2 regions of the Anaeromassilibacillus sp. SJQ-1 genome follow, and region 2 is predicted to be linked to the other one. Evidence: riboswitches for the same ligand, from Rfam matches in the RefSeq annotation. Region 2 holds a riboswitch; the other holds the start of a gene.
What was found. A riboswitch is a leader RNA that binds a small molecule or an ion and turns the genes downstream of it on or off. The one in region 2 is predicted to bind thiamine pyrophosphate.
Positions count from the first base shown of each region.

Region 1: another riboswitch for thiamine pyrophosphate. It lies ahead of thiD (bifunctional hydroxymethylpyrimidine kinase/phosphomethylpyrimidine kinase); the one in region 2 lies ahead of thiS (sulfur carrier protein ThiS).

Region 1 is NZ_JBKEIV010000038.1:3,751-9,035, forward strand. It holds gene secF (protein translocase subunit SecF) at 1-1, shown strand, start outside; gene ACGCCZ_RS09895 (hypothetical protein) at 182-412, opposite strand; gene ACGCCZ_RS09900 (sensor domain-containing diguanylate cyclase) at 603-1,985, opposite strand; gene ACGCCZ_RS09905 (RluA family pseudouridine synthase) at 2,081-3,043, opposite strand; TPP riboswitch at 3,285-3,385, shown strand; gene thiD (bifunctional hydroxymethylpyrimidine kinase/phosphomethylpyrimidine kinase) at 3,478-4,293, shown strand; gene thiC (phosphomethylpyrimidine synthase ThiC) at 4,307-5,285, shown strand, end outside.
Region 2 is NZ_JBKEIV010000009.1:12,143-17,427, forward strand. It holds gene ACGCCZ_RS01805 (DUF1848 domain-containing protein) at 1-153, shown strand, start outside; partial or broken gene fucO (lactaldehyde reductase) at 521-1,608, shown strand; TPP riboswitch at 1,786-1,889, shown strand; gene thiS (sulfur carrier protein ThiS) at 2,083-2,280, shown strand; gene thiF (sulfur carrier protein ThiS adenylyltransferase ThiF) at 2,383-2,931, shown strand; gene ACGCCZ_RS01825 (thiazole synthase) at 2,943-3,713, shown strand; gene thiH (2-iminoacetate synthase ThiH) at 3,810-4,946, shown strand; partial or broken gene ACGCCZ_RS01835 (thiamine phosphate synthase) at 4,939-5,285, shown strand, end outside.

The sequences.
Region 1 (5,285 bases), on a different contig from region 2:
AGTTGGTTTGAGGAGTCCGTCAGGGTTCCCTAAAACAACGCCGTTGAACGTAGATTCAACGGCGTTGTTTTTATATCGATGAATTTTCTGGTGGGGTATTCCCCAACAAATGATACGGAATGCAAGCATGAATAGGGCTGGGTTCTTTTTTACAAAAAGAACCCAGCCCTATTTTGCAAGTTTATTGGCCTTCAGAGTGGAATTGCGTTAGCCATTCCTTTGGCGTTTTTCCAGAAGCCTTGACCGCTGCATAGAGGGATTCCATTTCGGTCTTTTCAATGGCAGCGCAAAGTTTCTTTCGATGCACTTTTAGATTGGATAACTGTTGCTTATAATATGCAATACGGTCATCCACTTTCGTAAGCTCCTCCGTGAGATTCTCAAGCGTTTCTTTTTTTCTTCCGCGTGGCATTTATCTCCTCCTCTCGCATGCAGAATGGGATAGAGTTAGTATACGCGGAAAAAGAGAAGAAAACACGGGAAAATACGGACATGCGGAATTTATACATCTGCCGGTGATAGAAATATGAAGGACAGATTGCGCCGGATAGGGAGTTTCACCACAAAGGCTTTACTGGATGAACGCCACACGGGCCAATTTCCTACGCCTTTGGTTCCTGGCTCAAGGAGGAATCCCGTGGGCGACGGGTCAATGGATTTGGTGTAAGTGTTGTTTCATAAAAGCGTTGCTTGTCCTCGTACATGGCACGATCAGCTAATGTGATTAAATTTCTTAGGTTTTCGGCGCTTTCCTGCCACTGAGCACCTACGGCTACAGGAAGCTGTTCTTTTGCAAGAGAATCTTTTAGGGTACGGACCAGCTTTAAAAATTCCTCTTGGGATTTCTGTGAGGAGATAATTACAAACTCATCCCCGCCGGTTCGGTAGAGGTTTGCTTCCTCGAAAACCAAACGCATACACTCGGAACAACGTTTTAGAGCCTGGTCGCCATAATAGTGGCCGTAGCAATCATTGGTCTCCTTAAGTCCATTGAAATCCAAATAAACCACACCGATCGGCCCCCTGGATTTTGTGATCTCTGGAATATCCAGTGTATATTTATTGCGGTTATAAACCCCGGTCAATGTATCGTGGAGACTTAAATGCTGTAGCCGTTGTTCATCGGCATGTCGCTGAAAAGTAACCATGATGAAATACCGAAGCGTCTCCAGCAGGGAGACGATGTTTCGAATTTTTTCATGCGGCGGGTTGTCCACCCCAAAGTATCCATTGATCCGTCCGTTTTCCTCCAGAGGAGCAATCACCATATTTTGGATGTCCTGCGGGGAGAGAACATCATAGACCCGTTCTCCTTTAATATCTTCAATATCTTTCATGATGATGCACTGGTGATTGTCCAATTCATTTTGCCATGGAACAACAATGGACGGGTCCAGCCCCTGCAAGAAATCGATTTGCGGGAGGACGCCCTCACGACACCATTCGTAGGTATTGTCCATTTTGTCACCACGAATTTGAAAGATGTAAGCGCGGTCGGCTGAAAGATATTGTCCAATCATTTGCAGGACACAGTTGATCGCTTTGTCTAAATCTCGCTCCTGATAAAGAATTTTGATACAGTCCAAGACAATCTGTTGCGAGTCCAACGCATAGCGAAGCTCGTTCTTTTCCTTTTCATAGTTGGTTACATCAAAAGCAATTTCCAAACGGGCAAGACGTCCCTGCCATTCGATCAAGCGGTCTTTTAGAAAATAATGCCGGCCTGTAACCGGGTTTGTAAATTCCCAGCCATAACTTTTATCGGTATGTAACACTTGATTTGTACAAAATGGGCAGGGAGAATCACGCTTTTGGAGAACCTGATAACATTTTCCGCCGGCAGCCGCATTAGAAGAGAACGCTTTTCTTCCCGCTTTATTCATATATAAAAGATCGTATGTCTCCAGATCAGATACATAGATCAGCTCTGTAATCTCGTCAATTGAATTGAGAAGACCCGTGAAGTCCTCTGATTTATCCGCCATATCCCATTCTCCTCACAACAATATAAAGAAGCTACAACCTACTCCTCAAAATATCCGGTTAAACCGGACGAAATGCTTTACTAAGAGAAAGCCGCCTAGTCTGGCCAGCGATAGAAATCATCAAGGAACCAAATCTGTTTTGCTTCGAAGGTTTGCCCATTCAAATATTCCAGAATACCGGCAGGGGTTGAAAAATGAAAACGTAGTTTATAGGAATACAATGCTTGGTATTTAAAACCACAGTCTTTGTTGATGGCATTGGTTCCATATTTCCCATCGCCGGCAAGGGGATGCCCAATAGAAGCAAGATGCGCCCGAATTTGGTGCGTACGTCCAGTCAAAAGCTCAACCTCCAGCAGGCTATACCGCGCACGCTCGGCCAATACACGGTAGCGTGTCCGAATGCTTTTGGTATCGCTGGTAGGACGCCGGGATATATAGACTCGGTTTTGGCTCTCGTTTTTTTCTAAAAAACCTTCTAAGGTTTCCTCACGCTTAGGCATATGCCCATGGACAATGCAGAGGTACAGTTTTGTGAGTTCCCGTTGTTTGACCTTTTCGTTCATAATGCGCAAAGTTTCTGCGATTTCAGCCGCCATCACAATACCGCCGGTGTTGCGGTCGATTCGATTAATCAATGCAGGGGCAAAAGACGCTTCATTTTCCGGCTTAAATTCCCCTTTCTCATAGAGATAATGTTGCACCCGCGCAATCAAAGAATCGAAATGATAGTGCTCATCTGGATGCACAATCAGACCGGGTTTTTTATCCAACAGCATCAGATTTTCATCCTCATATAGAATGTTTAACTGATTGGGCGCTTTCAGAAAATCGTATTCTTTTGGTGCTTGTTGGAAAAATTCGTCTTTTAGATACATAGTTAGCACATCCCCCGCAGACAGCCGGGTGGATATTTCGCAGCGTTTTCCGTTGCACTTGATGTCCTTTTTTCGGATACTTTTGTACATCATGGATTGCGGCAAATTAGGATATGTTTTTGTTAGAAATTTATCAAGCCGTTGGCCTGCATCATTTAAGCCGATGGTCACCTGTTTCATAAATGTCCTCTTTCTGTGAAAGGATTGGAACTTGAGTTGAGGCTTCCGCGCCTAGGACGCGGGCTGCAAGAAAGGACAGAGGGATTCCGTAAAAAAGCATAAATTCCCCCTGATTCATCAATCCTTTCAAATGAAATATACATAGTTATTATAGCATGAAACTTGTCCTAAAGAAAGACCGCCTTTCATTGACAGAAACTGTCAGTGGTGCTATAATCTTTATCAAAAGAAAATGAAATATGGACGTTTGCGGGGGAACTGCTTTTGCGGTTGAGAAGGTAAAACCTGACCCTTAGAACCTGTCGGTTAATACTGTCGTAGGGAAGCAAAGCCAATGAAGATTGGAATGGGAGCGCTTGCCGGGAGGCAGGCGTTTTTTTGTGCCTGTTTTCACGAACAGGGGGCGAACGGCCGAAAGAAAGGAAGGATGTCTGTTGAAAAAAGCATTGACAATCGCCGGCTCGGATTGCAGTGGCGGCGCAGGAATTCAGGCGGACTTAAAGACTTTTTCCGCGCACGGTGTCTATGGGATGAGTGTGATCGTCTCCGTTGTAGCGGAGAATACCAGCCGTGTCATCGCCATTGAGGATGTGTCCCCGGATGTGATTCGCCAGCAGATCGATGCGGTGTTTGAGGATATCCGGCCGGATGCAGTCAAGGTGGGAATGCTTTCCCAGCCGCCGTGCATGGAAGCGGTGGCAGAAAAGCTACGGGAGTATCGGCCGGAACATGTGGTGATTGATCCTGTGATGTATGCCAAAAACGGATGTCCGCTCATGGACCCTTGTTCGGTAGATCGGCTAATTCAAACAGTCCTCCCGTTGGCTACACTTCTGACGCCGAACATTCCGGAAGCAGAAAAAATCGCAGGATGTTCCATCCGCTCTATCGAAGAGATGGAAGAGGCTGCCCGGCGAATTCAGGCGATGGGGCCGAAAGGGGTATTGGTCAAGGGCGGCCATGCACAGGGGGACGCGGTGGACGTGCTATTTGATGGAAAACAGATACACCACTATACCGCGGAACGAATTCCAACCAAGAACACCCATGGCACTGGATGTACCTATTCCTCCGCAATTGCCGCAAATCTAGCGTTGGGATTGGAGATGCCGGTCGCGGTAGAACGTGCAAAAGCTTATGTCACCATGGCGATTCGCCACGCGTTGTCTATTGGAAAGGGATATGGCCCCACCAACCATTTTTACGACGTCTATAGGAACGGTTTGACCAATGGCGCGGAGATTGAATAAAGGAGACAGAAACATGGAATATAAGACGCAAATGGAAGCAGCGAAAAAAGGAATTGTTACCAAAGAACTTTCTGTTGTAGCACAAAAAGAAGGGTATACGGAGGAAGAACTTCTTCCTCTGGTGGCGGCAGGGCGGGTAATCATTCCCGCAAATGTACGGCACAAGTCTCTGAACCCGAATGGAGTGGGCGAGGGGTTGCGGACAAAAATCAATGTGAATTTGGGGATTTCCGGCGATTGCGCCGACTATTGTGCAGAAATGCAGAAAGTTCAGCTGGCGGTGCAATTCGGTGCGGAAGCCATCATGGATTTGAGTAACTATGGGAAGACGCGTGAATTCCGCGAAAAACTGATCGAATATTCCCCTGCAATGATTGGGACCGTCCCGGTTTACGATGCCATTGGCTACCTGGAAAAGGACCTGATGGATATGACAGCGCAAGATTTTCTCAAGGTTGTGCGCGCCCATGCGGAAGAGGGGGTGGACTTTATGACCATCCACGCAGGCATCAATCGCCGTGCAGTGGAAGGTTTTGAGCGTTCCAAACGGAAGATGAATATCGTGTCTCGCGGCGGTTCCTTGTTGTTTGCCTGGATGAAGATGACTGGAAACGAAAACCCCTTCTATGAATACTACGACGAAGTGATGGATATCCTGCGGGAATACGACGTGACCATCAGTTTGGGGGATGCGCTTCGCCCCGGTTGCCTGGACGATGCGACCGATGCGGGGCAGATTGGCGAACTGATCGAATTGGGAAATCTGACCCAGCGCGCTTGGGAGAAAGACGTACAGGTGATGGTAGAGGGGCCAGGCCATATGGCCATGGATGAGATTGCAGCCAACATGAAGATGGAAAAACGCCTTTGCCACGGAGCCCCGTTCTATGTGTTGGGGCCGCTGGTGACCGATATTGCTCCGGGATACGATCATATTACATCGGCGATCGGCGGCGCGATTGCAGCAGCAAATGGGGCGGATTTTCTGTGTT
Region 2 (5,285 bases):
AGCCCACAGAAAGTGGCGGAAACAGTCCGCTTGTATAAAGAAACCTCCCCTCTGCTTTGTGGACAGATCGGCCCAAAGGACCACATTATTGAGCGGAATGTCCAATCGTTCCGTGAAGAACAGTTGCGGTTTGACAGAGAGATGGATGGGTAAAAGGTTTTTCTATTCAACAGATGTATAGGAAAAAACATTTTTCTTTATTTTTCTACTTCTTAGGGCTTTTGCCCGATTTTGATAGGAAATTTTTTACAGGCCCTCTTTCCACTTTGTGAGATTTATAACTTTACATTTCAAAAAGCACCCGATCCAATAAGATCAAATAAAAATTTACTCCCATGCTTTTAGAAGGCTTTGATGTTTCGAACACATCTCATAGAGCGTATTTGAGCTAAGAAAGCCATCACGCACATGTTCTGAAAAATCTCGCTGCAAAGCGGGGATAAAGAAAAGGAGAAACGATATGGCAAACCGTATTATGTTGAATCAAACCTCTTACCATGGAGCGGGGGCCATCCAGTAGATCATCAACGAAGCCAAGGCCCATGGCTTTCAGAAGGCATTTGTCTACACCGATCCAGACCTGCTTCAGTTTCAAGTCACTACCAAAGTGACCAGCCTTTTGGACGAAGCCGACCTATCCTATGAGATTTATGCAGACATCAAGGCAAATCCGGCTAGTAAAAATGTTCAACACGGCGTGGAGGCCTTTAAAAAAGCCGGGGCAGACTACATCGACCGCAATTGGTGGCGGCTCCTCCATGGGATACATCGAAGGCCGTTGGCATCATTATCGCCAATCCTGAATGCGAAGACGTCCGCAGCTTGGAGGGAACCGCATCTACCAAAAAGCCCTGTGTTCCGATTGTTGCGGTTCCCACCACTGCTGGTACTGCCGCAGAAGTTACAATCAACTATGTTATCACGGACGTCGAACGTAAGCGCAGGTTTGTCTGTGTAGATCCACACGATATACCGGTCATCGCAGTGGTCGATCCGGAGATGATAACCAGCATGCCCAAGGGACTGACTGCTTCCACAGGTATGGACGCCCACACACACGTCATCGAAGGCTACACCACCAAAGCTGCTTGGGAAATGACAGATATGTTCCACCTTGAAGCGATTGAGATCATCTCCCGTTCGCTGTGTGGCGTGGTGGAGAATACGAAAGAAGGACGCAAAGGTATGGCGTTGGGACAGTATATCGCAGGCATGGGTTTCTCGAATGTTGGGCTAGGGATTGCCCCTTCCATGGCGCATACTTTGGGCGCAGTCTACGATACCCCGCACGGTGTCGCCTGCGCTATGATGCTTCCGATTGTAATGGAGTATAACGCTGCATGTACGGGTGAAAAATATCGTGAGATCGCCCGGGCGATGGGAGTTGCCAATGTGGATGCCATAAGCCAGGAGGAATACCGCCAGGCTGCTGTGGAGGCGGTCCGAAAGCTCTCAGCGGATGTGGGAATTCCGTCCAAGCCTCCTGTACTGAAGGAAGAGGATCTTCCGTTTCTGGCTGAATCGGCCTATGCAGATGCTTGCCGGCCAGGACATCCAAAGGACACCAATGTGGAAGAACTGAAAGGCTTATTCCGTAAGTTGATGTAAAATACCTTGCAGGTTGCATGTGCTTTGTTTCTTCCCTGCTATCGCGAGGATTTTATCTTTCCAACATTTTATATTTTCTAAAAAAGAGAGCCATGCACAGACGTGGTTCTCTTTTTGTAAACAAGCCATGCGCGTAGAACTTGACAAATTTCGTCTGGGCGTGTTATAGTAAATGAGTAAATGAATAGGGGAGCTTATGAATAGGCTGAGAGGAAGTTTTTAACTTCGACCCATAACCTGATTTGGATAATGCCAACGTAGGGATATATCAGAATCCTACGGGGAATGCGATGGCATTTCCCGTTTTTCTGTGCATTCCAATCACGTGTGATTTACAAGCCCTCAGTGGCGAACAAATGAATCGAAACAGTTGAGAGTGAACGAGAGTTCATGAAGGGGTACACCACCGCGGGTGTATTTTTTCGTGAACTCTTTTTTTATTGTTCACAGCTGGTTTTCAGAAAGGAGTTATGTATGATTCGAATCAACGGAACGCCGGTGGAGCTTACAGAAGGAATGACGCTCCAAACTTATCTGGACCAAAACCAATACCAGTCGTCCCGTGTAGCCGTCGAACGAAATGGGACCATTGTCCCCCGGGCACAATACGGGTCGATTCAGCTACAAGAGGATGATGAATTGGAAATTGTCCATTTTGTGGGAGGTGGCTGAGGTGAAACCAAAAGCCGTGATACAACAAGCACAAATCGATGCTGCCCTGCGTGAACGGCATTCCCCGGCAGTCCAAAAAAGCTGGATACCGCCCGGGTAGCTATTGCGGGGCTTGGCGGGCTTGGTTCCCATGTTGCCTTCGCTTTAGCACGCATTGGCGTCGGGCATTTGCATCTCATTGATTTTGACCGCGTAGACATCGCCAATTTGAACCGGCAGCAGTACCTTTTGCATCATGTGGGGATGTTTAAAACCGACGCATTAAAAGAAGAGTTGCTGGACATTAATCCATACCTGGACATTCATACCGACTGTATCCGTGTGACGGAAGAAAACCTTCTGGAACTCTTTGCGCAGGAGGACATCGTCTGCGAGGCCTTTGATACCCCAGAGGCCAAGGCCATGCTAGCGAATGGAATTCTGGAATCTTTTCCGAATACTTTTCTGGTGGCAGCTTCCGGTATGGCTGGATATGGAGACAGCAACCGTATCCAGACGCGCAGAATTACCGACCACTTTTATCTCTGCGGAGACGGGAGCGCGGAACCAGGACCGGGATACGGCTTGATGGCTCCCCGCGTGATGCTCTGCGCAGCACACCAAGCCAATCTCATTGTGCAATATATCTGTAAAGCCCAAAAAGGAGAATGATGATGAACATGCTGCAAGACGATCGTTTGACCATCGGAGGACATTCCTTTACCTCCCGTTTTATTCTGGGGTCCGGCAAATATTCGCTGGAGCTCATCCAGGCTGCCATCGAGAAGGCTGGGGCACAAATGGTAACCCTGGCGCTCCGCCGTGCAAATGAGGGTGGACTCGCCAATATCCTGGATTATATCCCCAAGTCCGTCACGTTGCTTCCCAATACCTCCGGCGCACGCAATGCAGACGAAGCCATTCGAATTGCCCGGCTGGCCCGCGAGCTGGGTTGCGGGGATTTTATCAAGATCGAGGTCATTCATGACTCAAAATACCTTTTGCCGGACAACTACGAAACCATCAAGGCAACCGAGGTGCTGGCAAAAGAGGGATTTGTAGTCATGCCGTATATGTACCCCGATCTGAATGCTGCTAGGGATTTCGTCCAAGCAGGGGCGGCCTGTATCATGCCGCTCGGCGCGCCGATCGGTACCAACAAAGGACTTTGTACCAAGGATTTTATCCAAATTCTAATCGATGAAATCGATCTACCAATCATTGTGGATGCAGGGATCGGGCGCCCCTCCCAGGCATGCGAAGCCATGGAAATGGGCGCCGCCGCAGTAATGGCCAACACGGCAATCGCCACCGCCGGGGATATTCCCACTATGGCGGCGGCCTTCCGTCAAGCGATCGAGGCGGGACGCAAGGCGTATCTTTCTGGGCTTGGGCGCACGTTGGAGAAGGGTGCAAGCGCTTCTTCTCCCTTGACCGGCTTTCTAAGAGAATGAGGGAGGAATACAGCCATGCAACAGAATGAACCGATCAATGAGAGTATTTTAAGCGATGCTGTAAGACAGGATCTGAAAAAGGAGCGCATCGATCACATGACCTACCTGCCGGGGATGGAAGTCTTAGATTCGGACATCGGCCAGCAAGTGCTCACGCGCACCAGCTCCTACAACTACCATTGTTATACAGAAGCGGATGTACGCCGCGCCTTGTCCCATGAAAATCGCACATTGGACGATTTTGGCGCGCTGCTCTCCCCCGCTGCTCTTCCGCTTTTGGAGGAAATTGCACAGGCGGCTCAGCGGGAAACTCGAAAGCACTTTGGTAACTCGGTCTGTATGTTTACCCCCTTGTACATTGCCAATTACTGTGAAAACTATTGCATTTACTGTGGATTCAATTGTCACAACAAGATTCATCGCGCACAACTCAACGCCGAACAGATTGAGAAAGAAATGGAGGCGATTGCCTCCACAGGTTTACAGGAAATTCTGATTCTGACCGGTGAAAGCCGCTCCAAATCCACCGTCGCATACATCGGAGAGGCTTGTAAAATTGCCCGCAAATATTTCAAAGTGATTGGCTTGGAAGTCTATCCGATGAATTCCAATGAGTATGCCTATCTTCATGAATGCGGCGCAGACTATGTGACCGTTTTCCAGGAAACCTATAACAGCCACAAATATGAGACACTCCATCTTCAAGGGCATAAGCGCATTTTTCCCTATCGCTTGAATGCACAGGAACGTGCACTCAAAGGAGGTATGCGCGGGGTGGGATTTGGCGCATTACTGGGGTTGGACGACTTCCGGAAGGATGCCTTTGCCACAGGCTGCCATGCCTGGCTGCTACAACGTAAATATCCGCATGCAGAGATCGCTTTCTCCTGTCCGAGACTCCGCCCCATTATCAACAACGACAAGATCAACCCCATGGATGTGCATGAGCCGCAACTTTTACAAGTCGTCATGGCCTATCGTCTGTTGATGCCATTCGCCAGTATCACGGTTTCCACACGGGAGTGCGCCCGGGTCCGGGATAATCTTGTCTCCATCGCTGCGACAAAAATATCTGCAGGGGTCAGCACGGGCATCGGCGGTCATTCCGATGAGATTTCCGAAAAAGGCGACGATCAGTTTGAGATTTCCGATGAACGCAGCGTCGGGCAGGTCTTTCATGACCTACAGGCGCATGGACTCCAGCCGGTGATGAATGATTATGTGTATGTGTGACCCTTCTATTCATCGTTCCATCGTGGCGGTAACCAATCGAAGGCTTTGCGCGCGGCCTTTTCTGGAACAGGTGGAACGGATCTGCATATTTCGTCCCGCCTCGCTGGTTTTGCGTGAAAAAGATCTGGATGAAAACGCCTATGCGTCACTTGCAGCCGAAGTCCTGGCTATCTGTAACTCTTATCAAATACCGTGTATCCTACACAGCTTTCCGGATGTTGCAAAGGCGCTGGGGGTGAAACAGATTCATCTCCCTTTATGGAGATTAGAAGATATGGCGGCAAGCCGTCCTCAGTCATTGGCATTCTTTTCTGCCATCGGCGCGTCGGTCCATTCCGT